DNA from 3 places in the Variovorax sp. LjRoot84 genome. Region 1 is predicted to be linked to each of the others. Evidence: riboswitches for the same ligand, from Rfam matches in the RefSeq annotation. Region 1 holds a riboswitch; each other region holds the start of a gene.
The links. Region 1 has a riboswitch for thiamine pyrophosphate ahead of ACSQ9I_RS36620 (long-chain fatty acid--CoA ligase). Riboswitches for the same ligand answer to the same signal wherever they lie in the genome.
Positions count from the first base shown of each region.

Region 2: linked by a shared signal. The riboswitch ahead of thiC (phosphomethylpyrimidine synthase ThiC) and the one ahead of ACSQ9I_RS36620 (long-chain fatty acid--CoA ligase) in region 1 are both predicted to bind thiamine pyrophosphate.
Region 3: linked by a shared signal. The riboswitch ahead of ACSQ9I_RS15955 (purine-cytosine permease family protein) and the one ahead of ACSQ9I_RS36620 (long-chain fatty acid--CoA ligase) in region 1 are both predicted to bind thiamine pyrophosphate.

Region 1 is NZ_CAXUTE020000002.1:1,217,122-1,227,072, reverse strand. Features, by position in the region: gene ACSQ9I_RS36645 (SDR family oxidoreductase) at 1-80, opposite strand, end outside; gene ACSQ9I_RS36640 (ABC transporter substrate-binding protein) at 92-1,093, opposite strand; gene ACSQ9I_RS36635 (ABC transporter permease) at 1,105-1,872, opposite strand; gene ACSQ9I_RS36630 (ABC transporter ATP-binding protein) at 1,869-2,615, opposite strand; gene ACSQ9I_RS36625 (acyl-CoA reductase) at 2,624-4,093, opposite strand; gene ACSQ9I_RS36620 (long-chain fatty acid--CoA ligase) at 4,090-5,208, opposite strand; TPP riboswitch at 5,432-5,525, opposite strand; gene ACSQ9I_RS36615 (hypothetical protein) at 5,908-6,249, opposite strand; gene ACSQ9I_RS36610 (phytochelatin synthase family protein) at 6,412-6,597, opposite strand; gene ACSQ9I_RS36605 (hypothetical protein) at 6,805-7,668, opposite strand; gene ACSQ9I_RS36600 (amidohydrolase family protein) at 7,682-9,337, opposite strand; gene ACSQ9I_RS36595 (hypothetical protein) at 9,341-9,951, opposite strand, start outside.
Region 2 is NZ_CAXUTE020000001.1:922,419-932,369, reverse strand. Features, by position in the region: gene ACSQ9I_RS04685 (carboxyl transferase domain-containing protein) at 1-420, opposite strand, end outside; gene ACSQ9I_RS04680 (AMP-binding protein) at 417-2,084, opposite strand; gene ACSQ9I_RS04675 (isovaleryl-CoA dehydrogenase) at 2,096-3,268, opposite strand; gene ACSQ9I_RS04670 (AraC family transcriptional regulator) at 3,399-4,457, shown strand; gene ACSQ9I_RS04665 (hypothetical protein) at 4,530-4,727, shown strand; gene ACSQ9I_RS04660 (HAD family hydrolase) at 4,744-5,427, opposite strand; gene thiC (phosphomethylpyrimidine synthase ThiC) at 5,464-7,344, opposite strand; TPP riboswitch at 7,423-7,527, opposite strand; gene ACSQ9I_RS04650 (rhodanese-like domain-containing protein) at 7,555-8,532, opposite strand; gene ACSQ9I_RS04645 (DUF3047 domain-containing protein) at 8,536-9,378, opposite strand; gene ACSQ9I_RS04640 (YchJ family protein) at 9,570-9,951, opposite strand, start outside.
Region 3 is NZ_CAXUTE020000001.1:3,180,039-3,189,989, forward strand. Features, by position in the region: gene ACSQ9I_RS15920 (DUF934 domain-containing protein) at 1-385, shown strand, start outside; gene ACSQ9I_RS15925 (phosphoadenylyl-sulfate reductase) at 391-1,134, shown strand; gene cysD (sulfate adenylyltransferase subunit CysD) at 1,165-2,118, shown strand; gene ACSQ9I_RS15935 (sulfate adenylyltransferase subunit 1) at 2,118-3,461, shown strand; gene fdxA (ferredoxin FdxA) at 3,502-3,831, shown strand; gene ACSQ9I_RS15945 (NAD(P)/FAD-dependent oxidoreductase) at 3,789-4,850, shown strand; gene ACSQ9I_RS15950 (phosphatase PAP2 family protein) at 4,930-5,514, shown strand; TPP riboswitch at 5,603-5,711, shown strand; gene ACSQ9I_RS15955 (purine-cytosine permease family protein) at 5,787-7,106, shown strand; gene thiD (bifunctional hydroxymethylpyrimidine kinase/phosphomethylpyrimidine kinase) at 7,051-7,896, opposite strand; gene ACSQ9I_RS15965 (FAD-dependent oxidoreductase) at 7,925-9,037, shown strand; gene thiS (sulfur carrier protein ThiS) at 9,034-9,231, shown strand; gene ACSQ9I_RS15975 (thiazole synthase) at 9,241-9,951, shown strand, end outside.

The DNA of each region.
Region 1 (9,951 bases):
CTTGCGAAGGCCTGCGCAATGGCGGCGCCGATGCCACGGCTCGCACCTGTGACCAGCACCACCTTGCCATCGAACTTCATGGTGTCTACCTTCATCGCGCCGGCAGCAGTTCCGTGCTGACCACGTCAGAGACCTTGATGTCGTGCCCGATCAGGCCCAGCTTGCGGTAGGCGTCCGCGGCCTTTTGCAGCGACTCCAGGTCGAAGGCACCAAGACCGTTTTTCCCGGTGGTGGCCGACACGGAGGCGGCATTGCGCAGGCGGATCACTTCCAGGTTGGTGGGGCGGTCGGTACCGTCGATGGCGTGTTTCACCGCCAGGCCAGCCGCCTCGTCGGGGTTGGCGATCATCCACGCCGCGCTCTCGCGATAGGCTTTCAGGAACCGCTTCAGCAATGGCTTCTTCTGCTGGTAGACCTGTTCCCGCACCACGAACAGGTCGCTCGACACGTTCAAGTAGTTGCGCACCTCCATCACGTTGACGTCGCCCAGCCCCTTACGCTTGCCCACCAGCAAGCCGGTGTCGGTGGCAGCAGTCGCATCGACCTGGCCTTGCAACAGCGGCGCGAAGTTCAACAGCCCGGTGACGACGATGGTGACGTCGGATTCGGACAGGCCGGCCTGGTGCAGCAGCACCAGCAGGTTCTGGCGGGTGCCGCTGGACAGGCTGTAGACACCGATCTTCTTGCCCTTTAGGTCGGCCGGGCTGGTGATGTTGGCGGACTTGAGCGAGACCACGTTGAAGACGTTCTGTGGGTAGATGTCGTAGATCGCCCGCAGCTTCTCGCCCTTGTCGAGGGCCGAAAAGAACGCACCCGGATCGGTGAAGGCCACGTCCGCCTGTCCCGTGAGGATGTTGCGGATCGCGTCGCCCCCGCCGGCGCCCGACACGTAGGCCAGATCGATCCCGTTGGCCTTGAAGATGCCCTTGTCGGGCTCGACCAGCAGGTGCGTGATCTCGGTGATCGGCTTGCTCCAGCCGGCCACAGTGATCTTCTCCAGCGTGTCGGCAGCGTTCGCCCCGCCTGCGGCTACCAAGGTGAAAAGCGCAGCGGTTGCCAGCAGCGCGGAACGGCGTGCGATGGATTTGTGCATGGACGTTTCCTTCATGAGATTCGGGTGTAGGGCAGCAGCAGTCGTTTCTCGACCGCGAGCGTGACTTGGTACAGCAGCAGGCCGAGCGCGGCGATGACAACCAGCACCGCGAACATCAGCGGCGTGTCCATCATTCCCTGCGAGGCGATGATCAGCGCGCCGAGCCCCTGGCTGGCGCCGATGAACTCCCCGACGACCGCCCCGACCAGCGCGAGCACCACCGCCACCCGCAGGCCCGCCAGGATGCCGGGCAGGCCGGAAGGCAGCTTCAGGCGCAGCAGTGTCTGACGCCGCGTGGCGCCTAGCATCCGAAACAGCTCGAGCCGTTGCGGGTCGACCTGCTGCAGGCTGGTCACGGTGTTTTCCATCAGGGGGAAAAAGCAGATCAGCGCCGTGATCACCACCGTCGACGTCATGCCGAAGCCGAACCACACGATGAAGAGCGGCGCCAGCGCCAGCTTGGGGATGACCTGGCTGATCACGATGTAAGGCTTCAGCACGCGTTGCAGCAGCGCCGACTCGGCCATCGCCACGCCGCTGATGAAACCAATCAAGCAGCCGGTGAACAGCCCGAGCACCAGCTCGAGGCCGGTCGTGCGGATGTGGGGCCACAGGTAGCCGGTGGACAGGCCCATCCAGAGCGACTTCATCACCGCCGAAGGCGCCGGCAGGACCAGGGCCGAAACGCCGGAGCCGCGCGACGCCAGCTCCCATCCCGCGAGCAAAGCGAGCAGAAGCGCCCAGGAGCAGAACTGCGTGCGCGCGGAGGTCAGCTTCATACCGTCGCCATGTCCATCGCGTCGCGCACTTGCGCGCAGTGCAGGTTGAAGGCTGCGCCGTACCGCATTGCCGGCGCGCGCGGTTTGCTCACCTCGACGCGGACGTCCTGCACGATCCGGCCGCTGTCCATCACCGCGACCCGGTCGCCCAGATACACCGCCTCGGAGATGTCGTGCGTCACGAACAGGACGGTGGTGCGGCGCAGGCGACACATGTGCAGCAGGTCGTCCTGCAGCTCGCCGCGAGTGATCGCGTCCAGCGCGGCGAAGGGTTCGTCCAGCAATAGCAACGCCGGCTCCAGGATCAGTGCGCGCGCCAGAGCCGCGCGGCTTTGCTGGCCGCCCGACAACTGCCGGGGGTAGTGCTGCGCATGGGCCGACAGACCGAGCAGCGCCAGCAACTGCTGCGCCTTGTCGATCTCCCGGGCGGTTGGCTTGTGTTGCAGCGACACCGGCAGCAGTACGTTGTCGATCACGCGATGCCACTCGAGCAGGGTGGGCGACTGGAACACGAAGCCGAGCTGCGGTCCGGGCGCAACCACCTCCCTGCCCTGCAACCGGATGCTGCCCGTTTGGGGATGCAGCAGGCCCGCGGCGAGCTTGAGCAAGGTCGTCTTGCCGCAGCCGCTGCGCCCGACCAGGCAATGGAACTCGCCTTCCGCGATGCGCCAGTCGACGCTGCGCACCACCGGCGGCCAGCCGGGGTAGGTGAAGCCCACCTTGTCGATGTCGAGGAAGCTCACGAGCGCTCCTAGTCCGCGTACGGCGCCAGCTTGTCGGCTGCAAGTTCTGCCGACTGCTCGATCTCGACCATCCGCACCAGGTCCAGCAGGTTGAACCGGCCGTCGTGATGCCAGCCCGCCTCCGGCGAGGTCATCGAGCCGATGGCGGTGATGCGGGTCACGCCGGCTGCTCCCAGCAACTCCGACAGCCGGAACAGTTCAGCCGGTGCTGCCGCCACGCCCGCCGTTTGCAGGAACGGGGGGTGCGCTTCCACTTGCGCGATCACCTGTTCCAGCGAGTCGACCGCGACGACTTGGAGACTCCGGTTCAGCGCCGTGGGCGCCAAGGCCCATGCTTCATCGGCGTAAGCGACGCCAAAGGCCGCGCCGTCCTCGCCGATCAGCTCGCTGACAAACTCGCCGCCCGCCGACATCGACTGCAGCTCGATGGCTTGCCTCCATCCGGCCACGGCGGCTGAATCCTCCAGCGCCAGGGCCCGGCGCGGGAAACGGTTCTGCAGGTTGGCGAGCTCGCTGGCGAGGTACTGCGCGAATTCGCGCGGCGACACCTTGCCGCCGCGTTCCACGTAGAAGACATGGGGCGAATAGCAGCCCTGCTGGTCGTAGCGCATCACGTCCCAGGCGGCCAGTCGTGCCGTCGCCGGCGCGCGCAGAGTGTCGAGGGCCGCGGCGCTCACCAGGCCGAAGCCCAGCTTGTGGCCGTACGGCAGAAAGCGCGTCGTGACCGGCAGCCGACGGCGGATCTCTGCCAGCGAATCGTTGGCGCCGTAGGCGAGCACCGTGTCCGCCTCGGCGTAGAGGGCCGACGCCTGTTCCTCCTCGCCGCCTTTCCACCACACCACGGCCAGGCAATCGGCCAGCGGCGGGTGGACCTCGGCCAGCAGCCGAGCGAACAGGCCCGCGAACAGCGGCTCCGCGCTTGGCAGCTTGCCGATGTTGCCGGCCTTCACCAGCAATCCGCAGACCAGGCTCCACAGCGGCAGGGCCGGAACGTTGCCGGCCCAGCTGTGAACCAGCAGATCCGGCCCGAACGCCCTGGCCGCGCCGCCCTTGGGTCGCGGCTGGAACTCGTCCAGCACTTTGGGATTGGCGAAGTCTTCGGCGACGAAGCGGTGCAGTTGCGGCTCGCGAAAGGTCTTGAAGAAAGCCGTGAGTCCCAGGCGAACCATATCGGCGTCGTAGCCGCTGACGATCGGCAGCAGCCGGTCGGCCTGTATGCGGTAGGCGTCGGCCGGGTCGAGCAGGCGGGCGATCGCGCGATCCACCACGGCCACGATCTCCGACACGGTCATCGTCTTCAGATGGAGGCGGCAGGCCTGCTTGACCCGCAAGGCGAGCGCGGTCATCTGTTGCGGGCTCAACACGGGCACGGCGACTTCGAGCCGCGTGGCGCCCGATTCGAAGACCAGAAGCTGCCACTGCACTTCCGCCGGCGCCAGGCCAGGCAAGTAACCGGCAGCCGCGTGCAGCGTCGTCATGCCGCTGCCGCCCGGATGAATTCCTCCACCGCCAGCGAGCAGCCCTTGGCCTGCGCGCCCTCGGCGCGACCGAGCAGCAGGAACCCTCCGTCGGCTGCCAGGCCCACGTCCTCGGTCAGGATGGTGGTCACGGAATTGAAGTTGGCAAGGTCGCAATGGACCAAGATACCGCGTTCGCCACGCGCGACTTCGCGGCTCGTGAGCGGGTCGACCAGGCGGGAGCGGATCCAGTGCGGCCCCGACTTCACCGACGGCACGGTAGCATTGCCCGCGTCGTAGAATTGCGTGCTCAGCTCGGTCATGCCGTACATGTTGATGCACTGCGATCGTTCGATGCCGAGCCGGGCGGACAGCTCCGCATAGAAGGCGTCGAGTGGCAGTTCGCGCGACTGTCCCTTGTAGCCACCCGTGTCCAGGACCCGGCTGCCCGCCGGCAGGCGGAAAGATTTTCCACGCTGCTTGAGCTCGTCGATCAGGTGCACGAAGCTGTAGCTGGCGCCGAGCAGGGCGTAGGGCAAGCCGTGGCGTTCAGCGTCCGCCAGCGCATCGCACAGGCCGGGACTGTCCAGTCCCTGCGGGCTCACGAAGTAACGACTCTCCTCGGTGCCGAATTCACTCAGAGCGAGCGCAAGGTAGTGGGCCAGCGAGGAATTGGGCAGCACGGTTTCGGTGGGGAACAGGATCCCCAAGCGCATCCGGCCGCTGCCGTGCATGAACCGACTCGAGAAGTTGCGGATCATCGACCGGTCGTAGACCGCCAGCGTCGGATGATGATGACGGCCCTTCACCTCGCTGCGGGTCGTGCCGCTGGTCATGAAGACGCGGTCCGTTGCGGCCGGCGGCTCGCACCGTAGGTCCAGCTCCTTGAAGGCGTCGATCGGCACTGCCGGGATGTCGCTCCAGCGCTTCACATTGCGCAGGGTCGCGCCGCGCCGCTGGCAGAAGCGTCGGTACGCCTGATTGTTGCCGTACTGATGGGCGAACAGGCGTAACGCCAGCCGATCGAAGTCGTCGTCGGTGCACCCGTCCTGCTCGATGAAGGCGAGGACGTCAGCGACAATTTCGCCGGTTGCACTCGTGGCCCCGGCGGTGTTGTGTCCTGGATGGTTTGACATTCAATTCAGCCGCTGGAGCCGCATCGCTTCGGGCGCGTGCCCATGGTTCAACGGTCCGCCGGAGCTGGCGATAGACAGCACGCGCGGGTACCGGAAAGCATGGGACACAACACCCGCCGTGTGCGTGGGCCGCTCTGCAGAGGTGTTGTTCATGAGGACTCCTTCGTGACCGTCGAACGGATGCTCCGAAGGGCCACCTTGACCTAGGCAGGATTCGCCGATGGGTCAAGGTGAAAGCTCTTCTTCCGCCGGCATTAACCGGTTCAAGTTCGCGGGTTTGAATCTCAGCACTGTCGCGTGCACCCCGGAGCGCGATTGATTTTACATGTGCCCCACGCGTGCCGCTGCACGTGTCCATTGGGCGGCGCGCCGCCAGCCGCTCGCCCAGCTGCCGCACGAAGGCCGGCGTCGCACGGAACTGGCTCCTAGCTCTTCTTCCCGCCAAGCAGCAGAAGCGCGATCTCGGGGCCGTGCAACAGGGCGAGCTGCGCCGCAAGGCCACTGCCACGCTCGCCGAGGCGACCTGGCGCTGCAACATCTTGCGCGAGCGCGACAGCTGCCTGGTGCAGCAAAGCGCGCCTGCGCACGACGAGGCGACGCTCGGCGTGACGGACGCGAAGATCGTGCGCGCCGCCGAAGGCATCGCACTCGGGCCGGAGGCCAAACAGGCCGCTGTCGCGCTTGCTCTGGTCTACCCCGTCACGGCGCGGGGGGTGATCGGGGCAGGTACTCGGCCGCGTGCTCTTGCAGACCCACCAGCCAGTAGCGCGCGTCCGTTGCATCGCCGTGATAGGCGGCAGGCAGCCATGCACCCCATCTGCCGTACTCGGCTTGAAGTTCATCAAGCGGCGGACATGTCACGTCACCGGCTCGCTCCTCGAGCGCTCGTGCCAGCACCGGCCGCCAAGTGGTGGGCAACTCGATGGTGGGCAGATAGGTCGCCGCCATCCTTGCGGCTGTGCGCGGCAGGTGCTCAGCCTCGGCGCGAAGCACACGCAGTACGGCGAACTCGTGCAGGGTTGGGGGTCTGGGCGAACTCATGGGCGTTATCCGGCAGGGTTGAGACACGAGCCCGGCCGACGATCAATGGAACTTCCGGACTGTACTCAAGGTAGAAGGTCCGCGCGTACGAACGCAGGCGAAATGGCGAACTACCCCGCATGCTTTTCACCAGAGTGGCTGTCGGCATCCAGACCCAGCCCGCTACAGCCGGGTTGACATCGAGCACGAGGAAGAGTCCGACGCAGCGTCACAGGCGCTGAGCGGCGAGATGTGGCCACCGCCCTTCTGGCCCACGGTCTTACGCCTATAGTTCACGATCACGTGGTCGCCGCCGCGCGTGAGGTTGTCTGCCCAGGTCAGCGCGGATGGTCTGCTTGGAACGCGCATCGTCAACGACGTCAACTCTTGTGACGAGCGGCATGCGGGCGCAGCATTGCGTCAAACTGGCGCAACTGGTAACCGAAGTCCCGAACCTGCTGCCCAAAGGGGCTGCGGCCAGCGGACCTTTCGGCCTTCCAACAAGACGGTGCGCCACGTCGGTTGTCACCCCCCGAAACTCGAGGACGCTGGCCCGAGGCTCTTGGTCCAGGCGCGCTACCAGGCGATCGGCGCCGCTCCGAAGGCCACGAGCTTCGCGTTGACCGCTGCGAACGGATTCGGCCCGTTGATGAAGCCTGGGGCCACCGGGTGCGGCAGCGCGACCTCGCCGGCCCGCGTTTCCCAGGTGCCCGCCTGGGTGGCAGCCAGCTTTACGCCTTCGTTGGCGAGCAGCTTTTGTGCAAGTTGGCCGAGGCAGAGGAAAACCACCTGTCCGCTCGTTCGCGTCGCCATCGATCGCAGCACCTGGCCGACCACCGGCCGCCAGAAGGGGATGTGGCCGCGCGTCTGCTCCGGCGCGCCGCCGGACTGGTAGCGCGTGATGGTGAGCCCGGCATTGAGGAAGAGCACGCCCTGCGTCTGCTGCAGCTTGTCGAAGAGGGCGCGCGGCGATTCGAGCGCGACGGCGGGCGTCGCGATGTGGCGAACGAAGGTGGTCCAGCTCATCTTCAGCACGGCCGGATCGTTGGTGCGCGCCGCGACCATCATGCGCAGCAGCACTCGCAGGCTGTTCGCGACCGACGCGGCGGGCAGACCCCAGGCGTCGATGTCACCCTGCTCGAAGGAGCGGCCGGTCGCGCGGCTCAGCGCGGGGTAGGGGTCCTGGCCGATCAGGACGCAGCGCACCTTCGCGGGCGCGAGGCCGTCGAAAGCGCGGAACACGTGGGCATCGGCGCGCGCGCCGGGCAGAGGCTTGTCGCGCCGCGACGGGTAGATGGGCTGCAGGTCGTCGTAGGTGAGCGCGCTGCCGACGGCAGTCGGGTTGGGGCTGGCGCCGGCGAGCACCGAGCGCCAGGCGGGCGTGAGGTCGTTGCGCCAGTTGATGGTGAAGTCGTTCAATGCGTCGCGCAGGAGGGCCATGGTGCGGCGGCGTTCACGACCAGAGGTCGCGCAGCCCCTCCTTGATCGTGTCAGGGACGTTCCTCTGCGTGTCCAGCGCGTCGAGGTAGCCGGGATCGTCGACGACGGTCAGCGCATCGATGGCGAGCGGCATGACGGCGGCCGAGAGCTTCTTCGTTTCCGCGAACACCGGCCGCATCGCCGCGGACCGCAGCGTGCGGCCGCCCGGCACACGCACCGGCAGGTTGGCGCGCAGCTCGACGCCAGTGTCGAGGATCTCGTCGAGCGCCAGCCGCCAGGTGTTGGCGCCGGCGCGCGCCATCGCCATCGGCGAGATCGGCCGCGGGCGCTCGGCCCTGCGCGCGAGCGCGGGCAGACCACGCAGCGCGCGGGTCAGGCGATCGCCTGCGGCGGAGAGCGTGAGGTTCTGCGTCAGCGGATCTTCGCCCGGGTGCGCAAGGAACAGCATGTGGTTGGCGCCGCCGATCTTGAGCGTCTCGCCGGCAAAGCCCAGCTTGCGCATCAGCGCTGCGTCGCCGATGCGACCGACGCCGTTGATCATCACGAGCGCGAGGTCCGACTCCTTGGCGCGGATGAGTTGTTGGTAGGGGTCGCCCGCCGTGCCCTCGACCACGAGGAGATCGGCGCGCTTGCCCACCTCGATGGTGCCGACCACGCGGTCCCAGCCGAGCAGCCCGGCCGGCTCGCGCGTGACCATCGCGACCAGTTCGCGCGCCGTGAAGATCCCGCCATTGGCCTCGCTGAAAATGTGCGCGACCTTGAGCTCGTTGAGCAGGTTGCGGCTGCCCGAGGGCGCCCAGTCGCAGCCGAGCGAGATCGGCACGCCGGCCGCCTTGGCCGCGGCGATGTCGGCGGTGCGGCCGTACAGCAGCATGTTGCTGAAGGGCGACCACACCATGCTGCCGCCGTTGGCTGCGAGGACCTCGAAGTCCGGCGCCTGCAGCGCCGCCGCGTGGATGCCGCAGAGCGAGGGCGTGATCGCCCAGCTGGCGCCGCCGATCTGCAGCGACTGGAAGGCGCGGCGCGCGGTCGCGTCGGTGCCTTCGGAGAGGTGCAGCAGGTAGCAGCTCTTCTCCTTCTTCAGCCGCGTGAGAAAAGTCTGCGCGTCCTTGGCCGCCACGTCGGGCACGCGCGTCGAGGCCGCGGGCAGCGAGGCTTCGTCGTCGGTGGCCTCGACGTTGCGCACCACGCCGCGGAAGTAGCGCCGGATGCCCGACTGGTTCGCCAGCGTGATGCCCTGGCCGGTGGTGGTGCCGCCGACCAGCGCCTTGGCCTCGACGTAGCGGCAGATGGACGCCAGCAGCTCGGGCGTGGCCGCGAGCGTCTGCATCGGCGCGGAGATCTTGCTGTGATACTCGGCGTGGCGGCCCCACTGGCCGCGGTTGCTGAACTTCTTCGGCACCTGCCACAGCGGCAGCACGTTGTAGGGCATGTGGTTGTGCAGGTCGATGAAGCCGGGGTAGATCGTGCCGCCCGTGGCGCTCACCGCCGTGTTGCCGAAGCCCGCGGGCGCCGGCGCCGTCGCCTCCTGCACCGCGACGATGTCGCCGTTGTGCGTGTAGACGCGGCCGTTGGCAATCACCTCGGCGTTGCCGTTCATCGTGACGACGCGACCTTCGAGCACGACCCTCGGGCTGTCCGCCGGATCGATGGGCTTCTTGGTGGCCATCGTTCAGTCGTCCCTGCCCGCGGGCCGGATGTTGATGCCGTGCGAGCGGTCGAGCCGCAGCGGAGCCGCGCCGATGGTGGCGCGCGCGCCGCCCTGCGGGCTCGACGACGGGCCTTCGGTCTGCGCCCAGTTCGCGATGCCGTTCTGCAGCTGCAGCGAGTAGTCGAGCGCGAGCGCGTTCGAATCGAAGGGCGTGCCCGACTTGATGTTGCGGAAGTACAGGCGCAGCGTCGCCGCCGTTGCGCCGGCCGGCGGTATCGCCGCGCGCGTCGGGCGCGAGAGGTTGGTCTGCACCTGTGCCGTCGAATGGCACGACAGACAGGACGAGCGCGGGTTGTCCACCGGTCCGTTGAGCCGTTTCTCGAAGCCCAGGTGCTGCGGGATCTGCAGGTCGGCGTTGATCTTGGTCTGCTGCAGCGCCTGGCCGCTCCCCACGCGGGTTGGGTCGTTGCCCCACATGAGGCCGACGGGCACCAGCTTGTCCCAGGGCGTCGCGCCGGGCGCGTTGCCGTCGTAGACGAAGGTGCCGAAGACCCAGCCCGTGGTCGAGGCCGCACGGCTATCGCGCACCGCCACGTCGACCTGCAGCAGGCGCAGCGTGGGCCGCGGGTTGG
Region 2 (9,951 bases), on a different contig from region 1:
GATGCAGGGCAGGCGGTTCTGCTCGGCGATCTCCTGCGCGCGCAGGTGCTTCTTGACGGTGACGGGATAGTAGGTGCCGCCCTTCACCGTCGCGTCGTTGCACACGATCATGCAGTCGACGCCGCTCACGCGGCCGATGCCGGCGATCAGCCCCGCGCCGGGCGCCGCGCCGTGGTACATCGCATGCGCCGCGAGCGGCGCGACTTCGAGAAAGGGCGTGCCGGGGTCGAGCAGCTGCGCGACGCGATCGCGCGGCAGCAGCTTGCCGCGCGCCGTGTGCTTGCTGCGCGCGGCCTCGCCGCCGCCGGCCTGGACCTTGGCGAACTGCGCGTGCAGGTCGTCGACCAGTGCGCGCATCGCGGTGGCGTTGGCCTGGAAATCGGCCGAGCGCGAGTTCAATTTCGTTTCGAGTTTGCTCATGCGGTTTTTTCTTCGTCCAGGCCGAGCTGGTGTTTCATCGCTTCGCGGATCTTGAATTTCTGAATCTTGCCCGTCACCGTCATCGGGAACTCGGTGACGAACTGGATGTACTTCGGCACCTTGTAGTGCGCGATCTGGCCCTTGCAGAAGTCGCGCACCTCATCAGCCTTCAGCGCCTGGCCCGGCTTGGGAATGATCCAGGCACAGAGCTCTTCGCCGTACTTCTTGTCGGGCAGGCCGACCACCTGCACGTCCTGCACCTTCGGATGGCGGTAGAGGAATTCCTCGATCTCGCGCGGGTAGATGTTCTCGCCGCCGCGGATCACCAGGTCCTTGATGCGGCCGACGATGTTGACGTAGCCCTCGGCATCCATGGTGGCGAGGTCGCCCGTGTGCATCCAGCCTTCGGCATCGATGGCTTCGTGCGTCTTCTCCTCGTCTTCCCAGTAGCCGTGCATGACGGAATAGCCGCGCGTGCAGAACTCGCCCGAGACGCCGGGCTTGACGATCTCGCCCGTTTCCGGGTCGATGATCTTGATCTCGATGTGCGGCTGCACCGTGCCCACGGTCGAGACGCGCTTCTCGAGCGGCGTGTCGGTCGAACTCTGGCAGCTCACCGGGCTGGTCTCGGTCATGCCGTAGGCAATGGTGATCTCGCGCAGATGCATCTGGTCGACCACGCGCTTCATCACCTCGGTCGGACACGGCGAGCCGGCCATGATGCCGGTGCGCAGCGTGCTGAGGTCGAACTCCTTGAAGCGCGGATGGTCGAGTTCGGCGATGAACATCGTGGGCACGCCGTGCAGGCCGGTGCAGCGCTCGGCCTGCACCGTCTGCATCACGGTGAGCGGGTCGAAGCCGTCGTTCGGATAGACGATGGTCGAGCCGTGCGTCAGACAGGCCAGATTGCCGAGCACCATGCCGAAGCAGTGGTAGAGCGGCACCGGGATGCACAGCCGGTCTTCCGGCGTGAGCTTCATGCATTCGCCGATGAAGAAGCCGTTGTTGAGGATGTTGCGGTGGGTCAGCGTCGCGCCCTTGGGGAAGCCGGTGGTGCCGCTGGTGAACTGGATGTTGACCGGATCGCTGGCCTTGAGCGTCCGGCCGATCTGCGCGATGCGCGGATCGTCGGGGTTGCCGCTCGCCAGCAGCGCGGAGAAGCGTTGCGCAGCCGGCACCTCGTCGCCGGCGCCTTCCTTGTCGATCCACGCGATGTGCTTCAGCAGCGGGAGGCGCTGCGGGCCCAGTTCCCGCAGCATGCCGAGGTAGTCGCTGGTCTTGAACTGCGGCATCGTGACCAGCGCCCCGCACGCCACCTTGTTGAGCGCGTACTCGAGCTCGGCGGTGCGGTAGGCCGGATTGATGTTGACCAGGATGATGCCGACCTTGGCGGTGGCGATCTGCATCAGCACCCAGGGCGCGTTGTTGTGCGACCAGATGCCGACGCGGTCGCCGGGCGCGAGCCCCAGGCCGAGCAGCGCGCTGGCCAGGCGATTCGACTCACGCTGCAGTTCGAGGTAGCTCAGGCGCTTGTTCTCGTGCATGCTGACCAGCGCGTCGCGCTCGCCCTGCCGCGCCGCCATGTCGTCGAAGAAATCGCCGATGGTCTGCTCGATCAGCGGCACGTCGGTGGCGCCCTTCGCCAGGCTGCGCGTGACGGTCATGAAGAACTCCTTCAGGCGGTTTCGGCAAACAGTTCGCGGCCGATCAGCATGCGGCGGATTTCGCTGGTGCCGGCGCCGATCTCGTAGAGCTTGGCATCGCGCCACAGCCGCCCCACCGGGAACTCGTTGGTGTAGCCCACGCCGCCCAGCGCCTGGATCGCCTCGCCGGCCATCCAGGTGGCCTTTTCGGCCGAATAGAGGATCGCGCCCGCGGCGTCCTTGCGGAAGGTGCGCGCATGGTCGTTGCGGTCGCAGGCCTTGCCCACCGCATACACGTAGGCCCGCGTGGCCTGCCAGGTCGAGTACATGTCGGCCAGTTTGCCCTGCATGAGCTGGAACTCGCCGATGCTCTGGCCGAACTGCTTGCGCTCGTGCACGAAAGGCAGCACCGCGTCCATGCAGGCGGCCATGATGCCGAGCGGGCCGCCGGAGAGCACCGCGCGCTCGTAGTCGAGGCCGCTCATCAGCACCTTGGCACCGGCGCCCTCGCCGCCCAGCACGTTTTCTTCGGGCACTTCGCAGTTGTCGAAGTAGAGCGGGTAGGTGTTGGAGCCGCGCATGCCGAGCTTGTCGAGCTTGGTGCCGGCCGAGAAGCCATTGAAACCCTTCTCGACGATGAAGGCGGTCATGCCGCGCGCGCCCATCTCGGGCTCCGTCTTGGCGTAGATCACCAGCGTGTCGGCGTCGCCGCCATTGGTGATCCACATCTTGCCGCCGTTGAGCACGTAGCGGTCGCCCTTCTTCTCGGCGCGCAGCTTCATGCTGACCACGTCGGAGCCGGCGTTGGGCTCGCTCATCGCGAGCGCACCCACGTGCTCGCCGCTCACCAGCTTCGGCAGGTATTTCTTCTTCTGCGCTTCGCTGCCGTTGCGGTGGATCTGGTTCACGCACAGGTTGGAGTGCGCGCCGTAGGAGAGACCGACCGAGGCCGAGGCCCGCGACACCTCTTCCATCGCCACGATGTGGGCAAGATAGCCGAGCTCGGTGCCGCCGTATTCCTCCTTCACCGTCATGCCGTGCAGGCCGAGCTCGCCGAGCTTCTTCCAGAGGTCGTGGGGGAACAGGTTTTCGCGATCGATGTCGGCCGCGCGCGGCGCGATCTCGTTGGCGGCGAAGTTCTGGATCGCATCGCGCAGCGAATCGATGGTCTCGCCCAGGTCGAAGTTCAGGCCGGGGTCATGCATGGGGTTGTCTCCTCTCAGGCGGTGTGGCTCGCGCCGGAAATCCCGCGCGGGAAGCCGCAGCTTACGCCCCCTGCCGTTGCAATTGGCGCCACAATGGTTGCATATTGCGTCATCGAGATCGCGTTCTTCCATGTCGTCTTCCCTCTTCAAACCGGCCGTCCGCGCCGCCACGCCAATGGCCTTCGTGCGAGCGATCGTGCTGGGCTACGAGCGCTACGGCATGGACCCGTCCCGGGCCCTGGAAGTGGCACAGATTGCGCCGCGCGATCTGAAGAATGCCCAGGCCCGCGTGACGGCCGCACAGTTCGAGGTTCTGTCGGGTTTCGCGATGCAGGAGCTCGACGACGAGGCGCTCGGCTGGTTCGGCCGCCGCCTGCCCTGGGGCACCTACGGCATGCTGTGCCGCGCCTCGCTGAACTCACCCAACCTCGGGGTTGCCATCAAGCGCTGGTGCCGGCACCACCGGCTCCTGACCGAGGACATCGCGCTCGAACTGAAGGTGGCCGGCGGCGTGGCGACGGTGTTGATCCGGGAGCACGCCGCGCTCGGCGAGCTGCGCGAGTTCTGCCTGGTGTCGAACCTGCGCTTCCTGCACGGCTATGCCTCCTGGGTCATCGATTCGCGGGTCTCGCTGCGCGAGGCCAGCTTTCCCTTCGAGGCGCCGCCGCACCGCGATGCCTATCCGCTGATGTTCGGCGGCGAGCTGCGCTTCGGCGCCGAGGCTGCCAGCTACAGCTTCGACGAGCGCTACCTGGCCCTGCCGCTGCAGCGCGACGAGCAGGCGCTGCGCACCATGCTGCGGCGCGCGCTGCCGCTCACCGTGCTGCAGTACCGCCGTGACCGGCTGCTGGGCCAGCGCGTGCGCGAGCTGTTGCGCACGCGCGGCAGGGAGGCGGCCACGGCCGAGGCGCTGGCTGCGATCCTGAACCTGTCGGCCCGTACGCTGCATCGCCAGCTGCAGGAAGAAGGCGTGTCGCTGCAGGCGCTGAAGGACGAAGTGCGGCACGAGCAGGCGGCCGAGCAGCTGCGCCGCACCGAGCGGCCGATCAAGCAGATTGCGCTGGCGGTGGGATTTCGCAACGAAAAAAGCTTTTCCCGTGCGTTCCGGACCTGGGCAGGTGTAACACCCGGCGCATTTCGTCGCGGCGGCGCATCGGAGGCCGGTCGCAGGCTTGCCTCGCGAGGATGATCCGTGACAAAGTTCATCGCTGCGCTCGCACCTGCGCTCAAGGCGCGAGCCCTCCCGCCCTAGGATCGAGGCATGCACACTCCCGACACCGACACCTCCGAATACGCGGCCCTGGTCGAATTCGCCGCCACCTCGGGCCGCTCGCGCATCCATCCCGCGGTGGTCGAGAACGCCGACAAGCTGATCGCCCGTTTCTGGTCGGCACGCGCCCAGGCCATGACGCAGGCCCTTGCCGCGATGGCCAAGGCCGCCACGCAGCGCGCGAACTGAAGTTTTTCTTTTCCGCTCAGCGCTCGCGGGCGGCCAGCAGCGCCGGCAGCTGCGCCATGTCGCTGAACACCTGCGTCACGCCAACGGCCAGCAGCGCCTCCGGCCCGCTGTGGCCGAGATCGGAAGGGCTGTAGCCGAACACGGTGGCGCCCGCGGCGACGCCGGCCGTCGCGCCGGTCACCGTGTCCTCGACCACCGCGCAGCGCGCCGGATCGACGCCCAGCGCCGCGGCAGCGGCCAGGTACACGTCGGGCGCGGGCTTGGAGCGCGGCATCTCGTGGCCGCTGAAGATCCGGCCGGCGAAGCAGTCGAGGATGCCGATCTTGTCGAGCTGCAACTCCACCTTGTGGCGGTCGGCGCCCGAAGCGCAGGCGATGCGCCCGTCGAACGCCGCGTGCAGCGCGCGCACCGCGCCGGCCGCGTTGGGGATCGCGACCAACTCGCGTTCGAGCGCCTCGTTGCGGCGGCCGCGAAAGCCGTGCAGCCATTCGGGCGTGATGGCGAAGCCGGTGTTGGCCTCGATCAGCGCGGCCTCGTCCTTCACCGCCTTGCCGGTGAAAAGGCGCATCGACTCTTCCACCGTGAGCTGCCAGCCGAGCTCGCCGAGCATCTCGGCGAGCACGCGGTTGGTGATGGGTTCGGAGTCGACGAGGACGCCGTCGCAGTCGAAGAGGACGGCGTCGAAGGGGATGGAAGGCATGGGGCGATGGTATCAACCACCCTCTGCCTTCCCGGCTCAACGCGCCTGGATCGGGATGTAGATCTCGCCCCCGCCGGCCTTGAACTCGGCCGACTTGCCCGCCATGCCCTCGTCCAGGGCCTTCGCCTCGTCGATGCCGCGCTGCGCCGCGTACTCGCGCACCTCCTGCGTGATCTTCATCGAGCAGAACTTCGGGCCGCACATCGAGCAGAAATGCGCCACCTTGCTCGAGTCCTTGGGCAAGGTCTCGTCGTGGAATTCGCGCGCGGTGTCGGGGTCCAGGCCGAGGTTGAACTGGTCCTGCCAGCGGAACTCGAAGCGCGCCTTGCTGAGCGCGTCGTCGCGCGCCCGCGCGCCCGGATGGCCCTTGGCCACGTCGGCTGCGTGGGCCGCGATCTTGTACGCGATGATGCCCTGCTTCACGTCGTCGCGGTCCGGCAGGCCCAGGTGCTCCTTGGGCGTGACGTAGCACAGCATCGCGGTGCCGGCCCAGCCGATCATGGCGGCGCCGATCGCGCTCGCGATGTGGTCGTAGCCCGGCGCGATGTCGATGGTCAGCGGGCCAAGCGTGTAGAAAGGCGCCTCGTGGCAGTGCTTCAGCTGCTCGTCCATGTTGGCCTGGATCATGTGCATGGGCACGTGGCCGGGGCCCTCGATCATGGTCTGCACGTCATGCTTCCACGCGATCTGCGTGAGCTCGCCCAGCGTGCGCAGCTCGGCGAACTGGGCCTCGTCGTTGGCGTCCGCGGCGCAGCCGGGACGCAGGCCGTCGCCGAGCGAGAAGCTCACGTCGTAGGCCTTCATGATCTCGCAGATCTCCTCGAAACGCGTGTAGAGGAAGCTCTCCTGGTGGTGCGCGATGCACCACTTGGCCATGATCGAGCCGCCGCGCGAGACGATGCCGGTGCGGCGATCGGCCGTGAGATGGATGAAGGGCAGGCGCAGCCCGGCATGGATGGTGAAGTAGTCCACGCCCTGCTCGGCCTGCTCGATCAGCGTGTCGCGGTAGATCTCCCACGTGAGGTCTTCCGCCACGCCGCCGACCTTCTCGAGCGCCTGGTAGATCGGCACCGTGCCGATGGGCACCGGGCTGTTGCGCACGATCCAGTCGCGCGTGGTGTGGATGTTGCGGCCGGTGGACAGGTCCATCACGTTGTCGGCGCCCCAGCGGATCGCCCACACCAGTTTTTCCACCTCTTCCTCGATGCTGGAAGTGACGGCCGAGTTGCCGATGTTGGCGTTGATCTTGACCAGGAAGTTGCGCCCGATCGCCATCGGCTCGACTTCCGGATGGTTGATGTTGGCCGGGATGATGGCGCGGCCGCGCGCCACCTCGTCGCGCACGAACTCGGGCGTGATGATCTTCGGGATCCGCGCGCCCATCGGGTTGCCGGCCAGGCGCTTCTCGCGCGCCGCGTCGGCCAGGTACTCGGCCATCCATTCGCGCTTGCCGTTCTCGCGCAGCGCCACGTATTCCATCTCGGGCGTGACGATGCCGCGGCGCGCATAGTGCATCTGGCTCACGTTCATGCCGGACTTGGCACGCAGCGGCGTGCGCTGCAGCCCCGAGGCGGCGGCGCGCAGCTCGGCCAGGCGCTGCGCATCGCGGTCGGCATGGGTGGCGCCGTCGTCGAGCATCTGGTGGGTGCGGCCTTGATAGCTTTCGGTGTCGCCGCGCTCGGCGATCCAGGCGCCGCGCACGCCGGGCAGGCCCTGGCGCACGTCGATCTCGGCCGAAGGGTCCGAGTACGGGCCCGAGGTGTCGTAGAGCGACACCTGCTCGCCGTTGGTGAGCAGCACGTCGCGCACAGGCACGCGCAGGTCGGGCCGGCTGCCGGCGATGGCGCTCTTGGTCGAGGCAGGAAAGGGCTCGCGCGTCAGCGTGAGCAGCGAGGCGAACTTGTCAGGGGCATTCATGCGGGGCACTCCGGTTCGTTGGACGGGTGCTCCGCGATCGCTCCAGGATCGGCACGGCGGAAAAAAGAATGTCCGGGGCCGGGGAGTCGCAGCTCTTCTTACGCTGGTATGAACCAGATCAAGTTCGCGGGTTCGGCGTTTGGCCATCTCAGCACACATCTGCGTGCACCCCGGAGCGGGACCGATTCTAGGCCTCGTTCGCGGCAGGGATCAAGCGGGATGTGCGGCGATGTCCGGCGCGCCGGCCGGCAGTGCCTCTTCATCGACCTCGATCGCGGCGGCGGCGCTCCAGGCCGAGAGCCCGCCGGCGAGCACGCGCACGCGCGGCAAACCGGCCTTCATCAGCACGCGCGCGGCAGCGATGGCGGACTCGTCGTTGGGGCAGTCGCAGAACACGATGAGTTCGCGCCCGTCGGCAAAGGCAGCCAGCTCGACGGGGAGCTCGCGCAGCGCGATGCCGATGGCGCCCGGAATCGCGCGCGGATCCAGCGCGCGTCCCTCGGCGGAGCGCACGTCGATCAGCGTCGGGCGGGCACCGGCCGCGAAGGCTTCGCGCAGCGCGCCGGCCTCGATATGCTCGATGTCGTCGGCAGCGAGCGCGATGCGGCGCCGGCGATAGCGCCAGGCGACGAAAGCGACGAGCACCAGCGTGCCGACAGCCGCAGCCGTGAGGCCGACGCTGGACAGCACCGCCAGCACGTCCTGGATCGCCGCGTGGAAGATGCGGCCCAGCAGGAGGAAGCCCAGCGTCCAGATCAGCGCGGCCACGGTCTCGTAGGACAGGAAGCGCGTGTTCGACATGCCCAAGGCGCCCGCCATCGGCGGCGCGACCACCGACACGCCGGGCACGAACTTGGCCGCGATCAGCGACAGCCCGCCCCAGCGGCCGAGGATGGCCTCGCTGCGCCGTACGCAGGAGTCGGCCGACAGCGAGATGCGGCACAGGAGGCGCATCACGCGGTAGCCCCAGCGGCGCCCGGCCAGGAACCAGGCGCCGTCGCCGAGGATGTTGCCGACCAGGGCGGCCGCCAGCACGGCGGCGAATGACACCTGCCCGCCGACCGACAATCCGCCGGCGATGACGAGAAAGGGCGCGGCCGGCACCGGCGCGCCGAGGCGGGTCGCCAGCGTGGCGAAGAACACCACGGCGGCACCCTGGGCCGAGAGGAGCGTGACGAGATCGTCCATCCGCTATTCCCCGGGCACGGGACGCCCCGCCGCAAAGCCTCCGGCGCTGCGCGTGGGCGCGATGCTGCGCAGATCGATGTCGGAAAAATAGGCCAGCCCGTGGCCCTGCGTGTTGTCCGCGTCGGCCGAGATCGCGACCGCGACCACGTCGGGCATGGTGTCGCCGGCCTCGTCGCCGAAGACGCGCCGGTAGTCGGTCAACAGGTTGCGGCGCTCGCTCGCCCATGTGCCCGGCGTGGCGGCCGGCCCCGACTCGAGCACCACCATGCGCATGCGCTGGGTGAAGGCGTTCACGAGCGTGCTGCCCTTGGCTTCCTTGTTGTCCCATACGTAGCACAGCGCTTCGCTGGGCACCTGCTCGCCCGTGGTGCGCCGTGCCAGCGCCAGGCGCGTGCGCTCGCCGAAGGACAGCCGGTCGGTGGGGAAGTCGAAGAACACGCAGAGCTTGGCCGCGCCGTCGTCGCCGCTGCGCTTGCGCAGGTCGGCGTCCTTCACGAAGTCGTCGACGCGCCAGCGCCAGGCCAGCGTGGTGGAGGCGTCGAGCGGCACCTGGGTGGCATGCACGAGGTTGCCGTAGGACTGGTCGGCTTCGACCTTCAGGACACGGCGGCCATCCTGCTGCACGACCTCGAAGCGGGTCGGCGTCTTGTTGGGCAGCGTGGTGAAGCGCCACGGCGCAGGGGCTTCGGCACCGCGCGCGCTCGAGAAAGGCGTGATGTCGGCGGCGTCGCCGGCGTGTGCCGCCGGGGCGCAGGCCATCCAGAGCGCAGCGCCCAGGACCGGTGCCGCCAGCATGGCCCAAAGCCACTGCCGGTATGCGGTCGGAATCCTCGTGCTGCGGGTCATGTCGCCCTCTGGTCCAGGTTGTGTTGAAGTCTGGAAGAGAGTGTGCGGGCACAACGGCCGCGGATAAATAGGCCAAACGGAATCGGACTGTCTCCGTTCTGGACACAATGGCGCGCCGCGCGCTATCGAATTGCTAGCGCGCAATGCAGGCCGCGCGCGGCGGCAACAGATTTTTCAGTTGCCCCGCGGCTTCAGCGCAGATCGCCGTCGAGGTAGTACCAGCGGCTGACTGCGCCGTCGTCCTCGCGCACGAAGCGGCTGCGTTCGTGCAGCCGGGTCGCCACGCCCGCGCTGCTGCGCTGGCGGGCGACGAACTCGACCTCGGCATGGTCGGCGTCCAGCACCGAACGCGAGCGCACCTCGAGGCCCAGCCATTTGACGCCGGGCTCGAAGCCGAGCGTCGCAGGGCGCGTCGACACGTGCCAGGTAGCGAGCAAATAGTCGGCCCGCTCGAGCACGAAAGCCGTGTAGCGCGAACGCATGAGCGATTCGGCGTCCGTCGCTGGCGTGCGCTCGAAATCGTCGAGGTAGCGCCCGCAGCACTGGGCATAGGGCAGCGGCAGCTCCCGGCGG
Region 3 (9,951 bases), on a different contig from region 1:
GCGCATCCTTTCAGCGGAAGAACACGTGGACGACGGCGAGCCGAACGTTCTGCAGTTGCCCAACGACGCCGACCCGCTGGCCATCGAGGTCTGCCTCGACGACGTCGACCGCATCGACCTGAACTTCCCGAAGTTCACCGATGGCCGCGCCTACAGCCAGGCCTTCCTGCTGCGTCGCCGCCTCGGCTTCAAGGGCGACATCCGCGCCACCGGCGACGTGCTGATCGACCAGCTGGTGCAGATGGAACGCACCGGTTTCTCCAGCGCCGTGCTCAGGGAAGGCGTCGACGCCTCCGCCGCGCAGCGCCAGTTCGACCGCTTCTCGGCCTTCTACCAGGGCGACGCGGTGCAGACCACGCCTCTTTTCAAGCGCGAAACAGCCTGAACGCCATGAACGCCATCTCGCTCTACGCCAAGCCCTCCGCCGATTTCGAGACCAAGCTCGCCGAAAGCGTGGCGCTGCTGCGCGGTGCGGCGCAGGAGTTCGCGCCGATCACGCAGGCCTCCAGCCTGGGCGCCGAGGACATGGTGGTGACCGACCTGCTGCACCGCTTTCAGGTGCAGTCCGGCATCTTCGTGCTCGAAACGGGCAAGCTGCATGCCGAGACGCTCGAACTGCTCGAACGCCTGCAGACCCACTACGGCCGCGAGGTCGAGATCTATCGCCCCGTCGCGGAAGCGGCGGCCGCTTTCGTGGCCGAGAACGGCGAGGAAGCGATGTACCGCAGCCTGGAGCTGCGCAAGTCCTGCTGCCATATCCGCAAGATGGAGCCGCTGGAGCGCGCGCTCGCGGGCAAGCGCGGCTGGATCACGGGCCTGCGGCGCGAGCAGTCCGGCGCGCGGGCCGAGGTCGAGCTCATCGAAGAGCAGGCGGAGCGCGTCAAGATCAACCCGCTGGCGAACTGGACCTGGGGCGACGTCTGGCACTACATCGCCACGCACCAGGTGCCCTACAACCCGCTGCACGACCAGTTCTATCCCAGCATCGGCTGCGCGCCATGCACCCGCGCCGTGACCCTGGGCGAAGACTTCCGCTCGGGCCGCTGGTGGTGGGAGCAGGAAAGCGCCAAGGAATGCGGCCTGCATGTCGACGGCGCCGTGTCGTCGGTCATTCCGATTCGCGCCATTGCCTGAACCTCATTTTCTGATCTCCGAATACTCCTCATGAACGCCCGCACCGAATACGACCTGCTGCTGCAAGGCACGCACCTGCCCGCGCGCCTGTCCAACACGCAGCTCGACGCGCTGGAAGAAGAAACCATCTTCATCCTGCGCGAAGTCGCGGCCTCCTTCGAGCGCCCGACGCTGCTGTTCTCGGGCGGCAAGGATTCACTGGTGCTGCTGAAGTGCGCCGAGAAAGCCTTCGGCGCCGGCCGCATTCCCTACCCGCTCTTGATGATCGACACCGGCCACAACTTCCCCGAAGTAACGGCCTTCCGCGACCACCGCGCGCGGGAACTCGGCGCCGAGCTGATCGTGCGCGGCGTCGAAGACTCGATGGCGCGCGGCACCGTGCGCCTCGCCCATCCGGGCGAATCGCGCAACGTGCACCAGTCGGTCACGCTGCTGGAGGCGATCGAGGAATTCCGCTTCGATGCGCTGATCGGCGGCGCGCGCCGCGACGAAGAAAAGGCCCGCGCCAAGGAGCGCATCTTTTCGCATCGCGACGCCTTCGGCCAATGGCAGCCCAAGGACCAGCGGCCCGAACTCTGGACCCTGTTCAACACCCGCCTGGCGCCCGGCGAACACTTCCGCGTGTTCCCGATCTCGAACTGGACCGAACTCGACGTCTGGCAGTACATCGAGCGCGAGCACGTCGCCCTGCCCTCGATCTACTACACGCACCAGCGCGAAGTGGTCGAGCGCCGCGGCCTGCTGGTACCGGTGACCGAACTCACGCCGCCGCGCGACGGCGAGAAGGTGGAGGTGCGCGACGTGCGCTTCCGCACCGTGGGCGACATCACCTGCACCTGCCCGGTCGACAGCCTGGCAGCCGACGCCGCCGACGTGGTGGTGGAAACGCTGGCAGCCGAAGTCAGCGAGCGCGGCGCCACGCGCATGGACGACAAGACATCCGAGGCTTCGATGGAGAAGCGCAAGAAAGACGGTTACTTCTGATGAGTGCGAGCACCTCCACCCCCGCCGCCGAAGCGGCAGCGATCCACGGCGACACCGGCACGGCCTTGCGCTTCATCACCTGCGGCAGCGTCGACGACGGCAAGAGCACGCTGATCGGGCGGCTCCTGGTCGACAGCAAGACCGTGCTGCAGGACCAGCTGGCCGGCGTACAGCGCGGCGGCGAGACCGACCTGGCGCTCCTGACCGACGGCCTGTCGGCCGAGCGCGAACAGGGCATCACGATCGACGTCGCCTACCGCTACTTCTCGACCGCGCGGCGCAAGTTCATCATCGGCGACGCGCCGGGGCACGAGCAGTACACGCGCAACATGGTCACGGCCGCATCGAGCGCCGATGCGGCCGTGGTGCTGGTCGATGCCACCAAGCTGGCCTGGGCCGCTGAGGTAGAAGACGGCGAAGTGGTGCGGCGCGAGCTGCTGCCGCAGACGCGCCGCCACACGCTCTTGTGCCACCTGCTGCGCGTGCAGTCGATCGTTTTCGCGGTCAACAAGCTCGATGCGATCGCCGATGCCGATCTCGCCTTCGAACGCATCTCGGGCGCGCTCGCGGACTTTGCCGAAGCTGCAGGCGTGCAGGTCGCCGCCACCGTGCCGATCTCGGCGCTCAAGGGCTGGAACGTGGCCTCGCGCCACGGCAACTGGTGCGGCTACGAAGGCCCGAGCCTGATCGAGCTGCTCGAGGAACTGCCTGTCACCCAGCAGGACGAAGCCGTGCCCTTCGCCTTCCCGGTGCAGTGGGTCGAGAAGTTCTCGGCCTCGGCCGACACGTCCCGAGGCCGCCGCGTGTTCTGGGGCCGCGTGGCCAGCGGGCATGTGGAGCCGGGCCAGCGCGTCACGGTGCTGCCGAGCAACCAGACGGCGACCGTCGCGCAGGTGCTGAGCCACACGCGCCAGCCGAAGACGGTGCACGCGGGCCACAGCGCCGGCATCGTGCTCGACCGCGAGCTCGACGTCTCGCGCGGCGACTGGCTGCTGGCGCCGGACGCCTTCGAGCCCGCGCGCGAGATCACCGCCACCATCGCGTGGCTCGACGACGAGCCGCTGGTCGCGGGCCGCGTCTACTGGGCGCTGCAGGGCCACCGCTGGGTCAAGGCGAAGGTGGCGCGCATCGTCGATCGCGTGAACATCACGACGCTCGACTCCGAACCGGCCGACCGACTCGAAGCCAATGCGATCGGCGACGTGGTGCTCTCGCTGCAGCAGCCGCTGGCCGTGCTGCCCTTCACGCAATCGCGTGCGCTGGGTTCGCTGGTGCTGGTCGATACTGCCTCCCACAAGACCTCGGCCGCCGTGCTGGTAAGGCCCGCTCTCGCAAAAGCCTAAAATTCGCGGTTTTCCCGATCATTCCCCGCCAGCCAAGAACATGACTCACGTCGTCTCCGAATCCTGCATCCGCTGCAAATACACCGATTGCGTCGACGTATGTCCCGTGGACTGCTTCCGCGAAGGGCCGAACATGCTGGTGATCGACCCTGACGAATGCATCGACTGCGCGGTCTGCATTCCCGAGTGCCCGGTCAACGCGATCTACGCCGAGGAAGACCTGCCGGCCAACCAGATCGCCTTCATCAAGCTCAACGCCGAGCTCGCCGTGGCCGACGGCTGGAAGAGCATCACCAAGCGCAAGCCCGCGCTGCCCGATGCCGAGGAGTGGAAAGACAAGACCGACAAGATCGGGGAGTTGGTCCGCTGAGCACGACGCCGGCACCCATCGAGACCGAGGCGCTGGTCATCGGCGCCGGGCCGGTCGGCCTGTTCCAGGCCTTTCAGCTGGGCCTGCTCGAAATTCCCTGCCACATCGTCGATGCGCTGCCCTCCGCGGGCGGCCAGTGCGTGCAGCTCTACGGCGACAAGCCGATCTACGACATTCCGGGCGTCCCGGCGACCAGCGGGCGCGGCCTGGCGGAATCGCTGCTGCAACAGGTGGCACCCCTCAAGCCGCAGTTCCATTTCGAGCAGCAGGTCGCGACGCTCGAGCGCCAGGCCGATCAGCGCCTGCTGCTGGGCACCACCGCCGGCACCACCTTCCTTGCGAAGACGGTCTTCATCGCCGCCGGCGTCGGCGCTTTCGTCGCCAAGCGCATCGCGCTCGAAGGCATCCAGCGCTTTGAAGGCACCAAGCTTTTCTACCACCCCGAGGCGCTGGAGCGCTTCGACGGCCAGGCCGTGGTGGTCAATGGCGGCGACGATGCCGCGCTGGCCACCGCCCTCGCGCTGATCGGCAAGGCCCGCCAGGTCACGTTGCTGCACCGGCGCGACGGCTTCCAGGCCGACGACGCGCTCGTGGCCCGCATGCGCGCACTGGTGGCCGAGGGCGCACTGAACTTCGCCGTGGGCCAGCCCGCGGCTTTCGACGGCCAGGTGCTGCAGATCACCACGCCCGACGCCCGGACCGTGACGCTGCCGCTCGACGCCCTCATCGCCTGCCTCGGCATCTCGCCGCGGCTCGGCCCCATGGCCGACTGGGGCCTCGATCTCGTGCGCAAGCAGGTGCCGGTCGACACCGAGCGCTTCCAGACGCACGAGGCCGGCGTGTTCGCGGTCGGCGACATCAATACCTATCCGGGCAAGAAGAAGCTGATCGTCTGCGGTTTCCACGAGGCGACGCTGGCGGCCTGGGCCGCCACCGCGATCGTGTTTCCGGGCAAGGCCGTGCCGCTGCAGTACACCACCACCAGCACGCGGCTGCACCAGCTGCTCGGCGTGGGCTGAAGAACAAAGCAACCATCCTGAACGAAGGCTGAACGCCGCATTCACGCGTTCGACACGAGACCGCCATACGATGCCGGGCATGCTCGCGTTGAACACCGCACTGTTCCAGGCCATTGGCGCTGGCCACACCCCGAATGCCGAAATCATGTGGCTCGCATCCATCGTGGCCGAGGGCGCGTCCTGGCTTTGCGTCGCCCTCATGGGCTGGGTCGCCTGGCGCCGGCCCTCGCAGCGGGTCTATGCGATGGTGACGCTGGTCGCCGCGGCCGCGGCGGCCATGCTGGCCCACGCGCTGGCGGACGCCATCGCGATGCCGCGCCCCTTCATGGTGGGCCTGAGCCCGGCGCACATCGACCATGGCGCGCGCGGCTCGCTGCCGAGTGCGCACGCCTCGGTGATGTTCACCATCGGGCTGCTGTTCTGCCTGCGGGCATCGCTTCGGAAGACCGGGCTGGCGGTCGTGGCGATCGCGGTCCTCACGGGCTGGGCGCGCATCTACGTGGGCGTGCATTTCCCGCTGGACATCGCTGCCGGCCTGCTGCTGGCCGGCGGGATCGCTGCCGCGTTCTGGACGCTTCAGCAGCTCGCGCGCCGCTTCGTCCTGCCGCTCATTCGCCACGACCACTCGGGCGCGAGGCAACTGTCGGCCGCCATCGACCACTGAGGCGCCGCCCGGTCCGCGGCGACTTCACGTCGCCGTGTCGCACTCGGCCGGCGCACGGCTCTACAATCCGAACTGCTTCGCCAGCCTGAAGCAACGCTAGGGGTGCCGGCTCGCAACGCCTGTTGCAGCTTGGCTGAGAGAGTCCCTTTGAACCTGACTGAGGTAATCCTCGCGCAGGGAAGCTGGTCCGGCGACCGCCACGTTTTCTCGCGTGCCGGTCTTGCCGCCGTGGCCTCGCCCACCTGCCAAACACTTTGCAATGGAGCAAATGGATGGCAACAACACCTGATTCCAACGAGGCGCTGACGCCACTCGGCGACGCCAACCGCGTCTTCCACTGGAACGACCACATGGCGCTGTGGTTCAGCCTCGGCGTCGGCCTGCTGGTGATGCAGGTCGGCGCCTACCTGGTGCCGGCGGTCGGCACGCGCGAGGCGGCGATCGCGATCGTGCTGGGGTCGTTGATCGGCGCCGGCCTGCTGGCCTGGACCGCCCGCCTCGGCTGCGAAAGCGGGCTGGCCAGCGCGGGCCTGATGCACGCCACCTACGGCAGCGCCTTCGCGCGCCTGCCGGTGGTGCTGAACATCGTGCAACTGATCGGCTGGACCACCTTCGAGATCGTGATCATGCGCGAGGGCACGCAGGCCATCGGCAAGCAGGCCTTCGGCTGGTCGCTGGAGGGCACGCTGGGCACCGTGCTGACCACGCTGCTGTGGGGCGCGGTGCTGCTCGCGCTGCTGGCCGGCTCGATGGTCAAGCTGGTGCGGCGCTTCGTGAGCCGCTTCGGGCTGCCGCTGGTGGTGCTCTCGCTGCTCTGGCTGAGCTGGCAATTCGCGACGCAGCTTCAGGCCAAAGGCCTGGAGGCCTTCTGGTCGCGCCCGGGCAACGGCAGCATGGGCATGTTCAGCGCGCTCGACCTGGTAATCGCGATGCCGGTTTCGTGGCTGCCGCTGGTGGCCGACTACGCGCGGCACGGCAGGCGCAGCGCGGGCGGGCTCGGCGGCGCTTTCGGCGGCACCTGGGTCGGCTACGCGCTCGCCAACATCTGGTGCTACGCGCTCGGCGTGATGGTGGTGAGCGTGGCGGAACCCGGCACCAACCTCGTGGCGGCGCTGCTGCTGGCGCAGGGCGGCCTGGTCGCGCTGGGCCTGATCCTGATCGACGAACTCGACAACGCGTATGGCGACGTCTATTCGGGCTCGGTCTCGGCCCACAGCCTGCAGCCGCGCTGGAGCGTGCGGCGCTGGGGCCTGTGCCTCGCGGTCGCGTGCATCGCCTTCGCACTGGTGCTGCCGATGCATTCGCTCGAGCCCTTCCTGCTGCTCCTGAGCTCGGTGTTCGTGCCGCTCTACGGCGTGATCCTCGGACGGCTGGGTACGGGCGGCGCAGCGGTCGCGGTGGGCGCGCGCAAGATCGACTGGGTCGCGGCGCTGATCTGGATCGCGGGTATCGCCATCTACCACGCCTGCGCCAGATGGGCGCCTCAGTTCGGGTCGGCGCTGCCGACGCTCGCCCTCACCTTCGTGCTGGCATGGATCACGCGCCCGGCGACGGCAGACGGACCATCGGCACTGGCGCAAAGCCGTGGTTGAGCGGACCGTGGCCGGCACCGATCTTCACATCCGCACCGGCCGCCATGGCGGCCACGACATAGCCGCGCGCGCGCTCCACGGCATCGGCCAGCCCGTAGCCCAGCGCGAGGTGTGCAGCGATGGCCGAGGACAGCGTGCAGCCCGTGCCGTGCAGGTTGCGGCTCGCAATGCGTTCGGAAGACAGCCTCAGCCGCTCGCCGCTCGCCTCCGCCAGCAGATCGACGACATCGTCTCCCGGCAGGTGGCCGCCCTTGAGCAACACCGCGTGCGCGCCCAGCGCGAGCAGTTCGCTCGCGGCATCGTCGAGCGCGTCGACGCCGTCGATGGCATGGCCGATCAGCAGGGCCGCCTCGTCGAGGTTGGGCGTGACCACGGTGGCGCGCGGGAACAGCTCGCGCACCAGCACCTGCACGGTTTCTTCAGCGATCAGTCGGTCGCCGCTGGTGGCGACCATCACCGGGTCGAGCACCACCTTGGAAAGCCTGTAGTGATCGATGGCCCAGGCCACCACCTCCACCACCTCGGGCGCATGCAGCATGCCGAGCTTGACTGCGTCGACGCCGATGTCTTCGATCACCGCCTGGATCTGCGCCTTGAGAAAAGCCGGCGGCACGCCATGGATGCCCGACACGCCCAGCGTGTTCTGCGCGGTGAGCGCGGTGATGGCCGTCATGCCGTAGCAGCCGAGCGCGCAGAAGGTCTTCAAATCGGCCTGGATGCCGGCGCCGCCGCCGCTGTCGGAACCGGCGATCGAGAGCACGCGGGCGTAACGAGAGAATGCTTGGGTCATGCCAGCAAGCTTACCGAATGATCTGCCGATGAACGCTGCCACCCTTCCTTTCCGCTCCGCCGTCATCCTCGGCGCCGGGCTCATGGGCCGCCTGCTCGCGGTGACGCTGGCCCAGGCCGGCTGCAAGGTCGAGGTCTTCGACGCCGGCGGGCCGGAGGCCGACGGCGCGGCCGCGCGCGTCGCAGCCGCCATGCTGGCGCCGCTGGCCGAATCTGCGATCGCACCACCCTCGGTCGTGCGCATGGGCCACTACGCACTCAACCGCTGGCCGGTGCTGCTCGCATCGCTGGCGGCGCCCGTGTTCTTCCAGCGCGCAGGCACACTGGTGCTGTGGCACCGCCAGGATGCGCCCGAAGCCGCGCGGCTGGCGCGCATGCTGGCGCACACCGGCGAAGTGGTGCCCGAACTGCCTGCAATGAAGTCGCTCGATGCGGCTGGCATCGCCGCCTTGGAGCCCGCACTGGGCCAGCGCTTCGCGCACGGCCTGCTGCTGCCGGAAGAAGGCCAGCTCGACAACCGCGGACTGCTCGCCGCACTGCTCGCCACGCTGCAGGCCATGCCCAACGTGCAACTGCATTGGCAGGCACCGCGCAGCATCGACGACTTCGACGCCGGAGGAACCGGCCAGCCCGAACGCGTCATCGACTGCCGCGGCCTCGGCGCCCGCCCGCAGTGGGGCGCCCTGCGCGGCGTGCGCGGCGAAGTCATCCGGGTGCATGCCCCCGAAGTCGCGCTGCAGCGACCGACGCGGCTGGTGCATCCGCGCTACCCGCTCTACATCGCACCCAAGCCCGGGCAGGTATTCGTGATCGGCGGCACCGAGATCGAGTCCGACGACATGTCGCCGGCCAGCGTGCGTTCCACGCTCGAACTGCTGAGCGCCGCCTATTCGGTGCACAGCGGTTTTGCCGAAGCACGCATCCTCGAGATCGCGACCCAATGCCGGCCGACCCTGCCCGACAATCTGCCGGCCTTCCGTCAGCCGCGACCCGGCGTGATGCAGATCAACGGCCTGTACCGCCACGGGTTCATGATCGCGCCGGCCATCCTTGACGTCGCGATGGAACTGCTCGCCACCGGCCATTCCGCGCTCGCGAGCCGTTTCGATCTGGCGCCCAGCCTGGAAACCGTCTTGCCATGAACATCCTGATCAACGACACACCGCAGACGCTGCCGAGCGGCGCGACGCTGGCCGACGCGCTGGCCCTCATCCACGCGACGCCGCCCTTCGCCGCCGCGGTGAATCGCCAGTTCGTGCCGCGTTCGAACTACGCGTCGCACGCCTTGCAACCCGATGACCGCATCGAAGTGATCCGCCCCGTGACAGGCGGCTGAGGTAAAGCCATGACCACAACCCCATCCCACGACCCGCTGGTGCTCTACGGCCAGGCCTTCCAGAGCCGGATGCTGCTCGGCACCTCGCGCTACCCCTCGCCCGACGTGCTCGAAGCGGCCGTGCGGCGCGCGCAGCCGGCGATGCTGACCGCTTCGCTGCGCCGCCAGACGGCCACGCCGAACGGCGCCGGCAGCGACAACGGCTTCTGGGAGCTGCTGCGGCGGCTCCAAGTGCCCGTGCTGCCCAATACGGCCGGCTGCCACAGCGTGCAGGAGGCGGTCGCGACCGCGCAGATGGCGCGCGAGCTCTTCGACACGCCGTGGATCAAGCTCGAGCTCATCGGCGACGACTACACGCTGCAGCCCGACACGCTGAATCTGGTCGATGCCGCATCGCAGCTGATCCGCGACGGCTTCCACGTCCTGCCCTACTGCACTGAAGACCTGGTGCTGTGCCGGCGGCTGGTCGACGTCGGCTGCCAGGCCGTGATGCCCTGGGCCGCGCCGATCGGCACCGGCCGCGGGCCCGTCAATCCCTATGCCTTACAGGTGCTGCGCGAGCGGCTCAGCGTGCCGCTGCTGGTCGATGCCGGCCTCGGGCTGCCCTCGCATGCCTGCCAGGTGATGGAATGGGGCTACGACGGCGTGCTGCTCAACACCGCCGTCGCGCTCGCGCAGGATCCGGTCGCGATGGCCGGCGCCTTCGCCGATGCGGTGCAG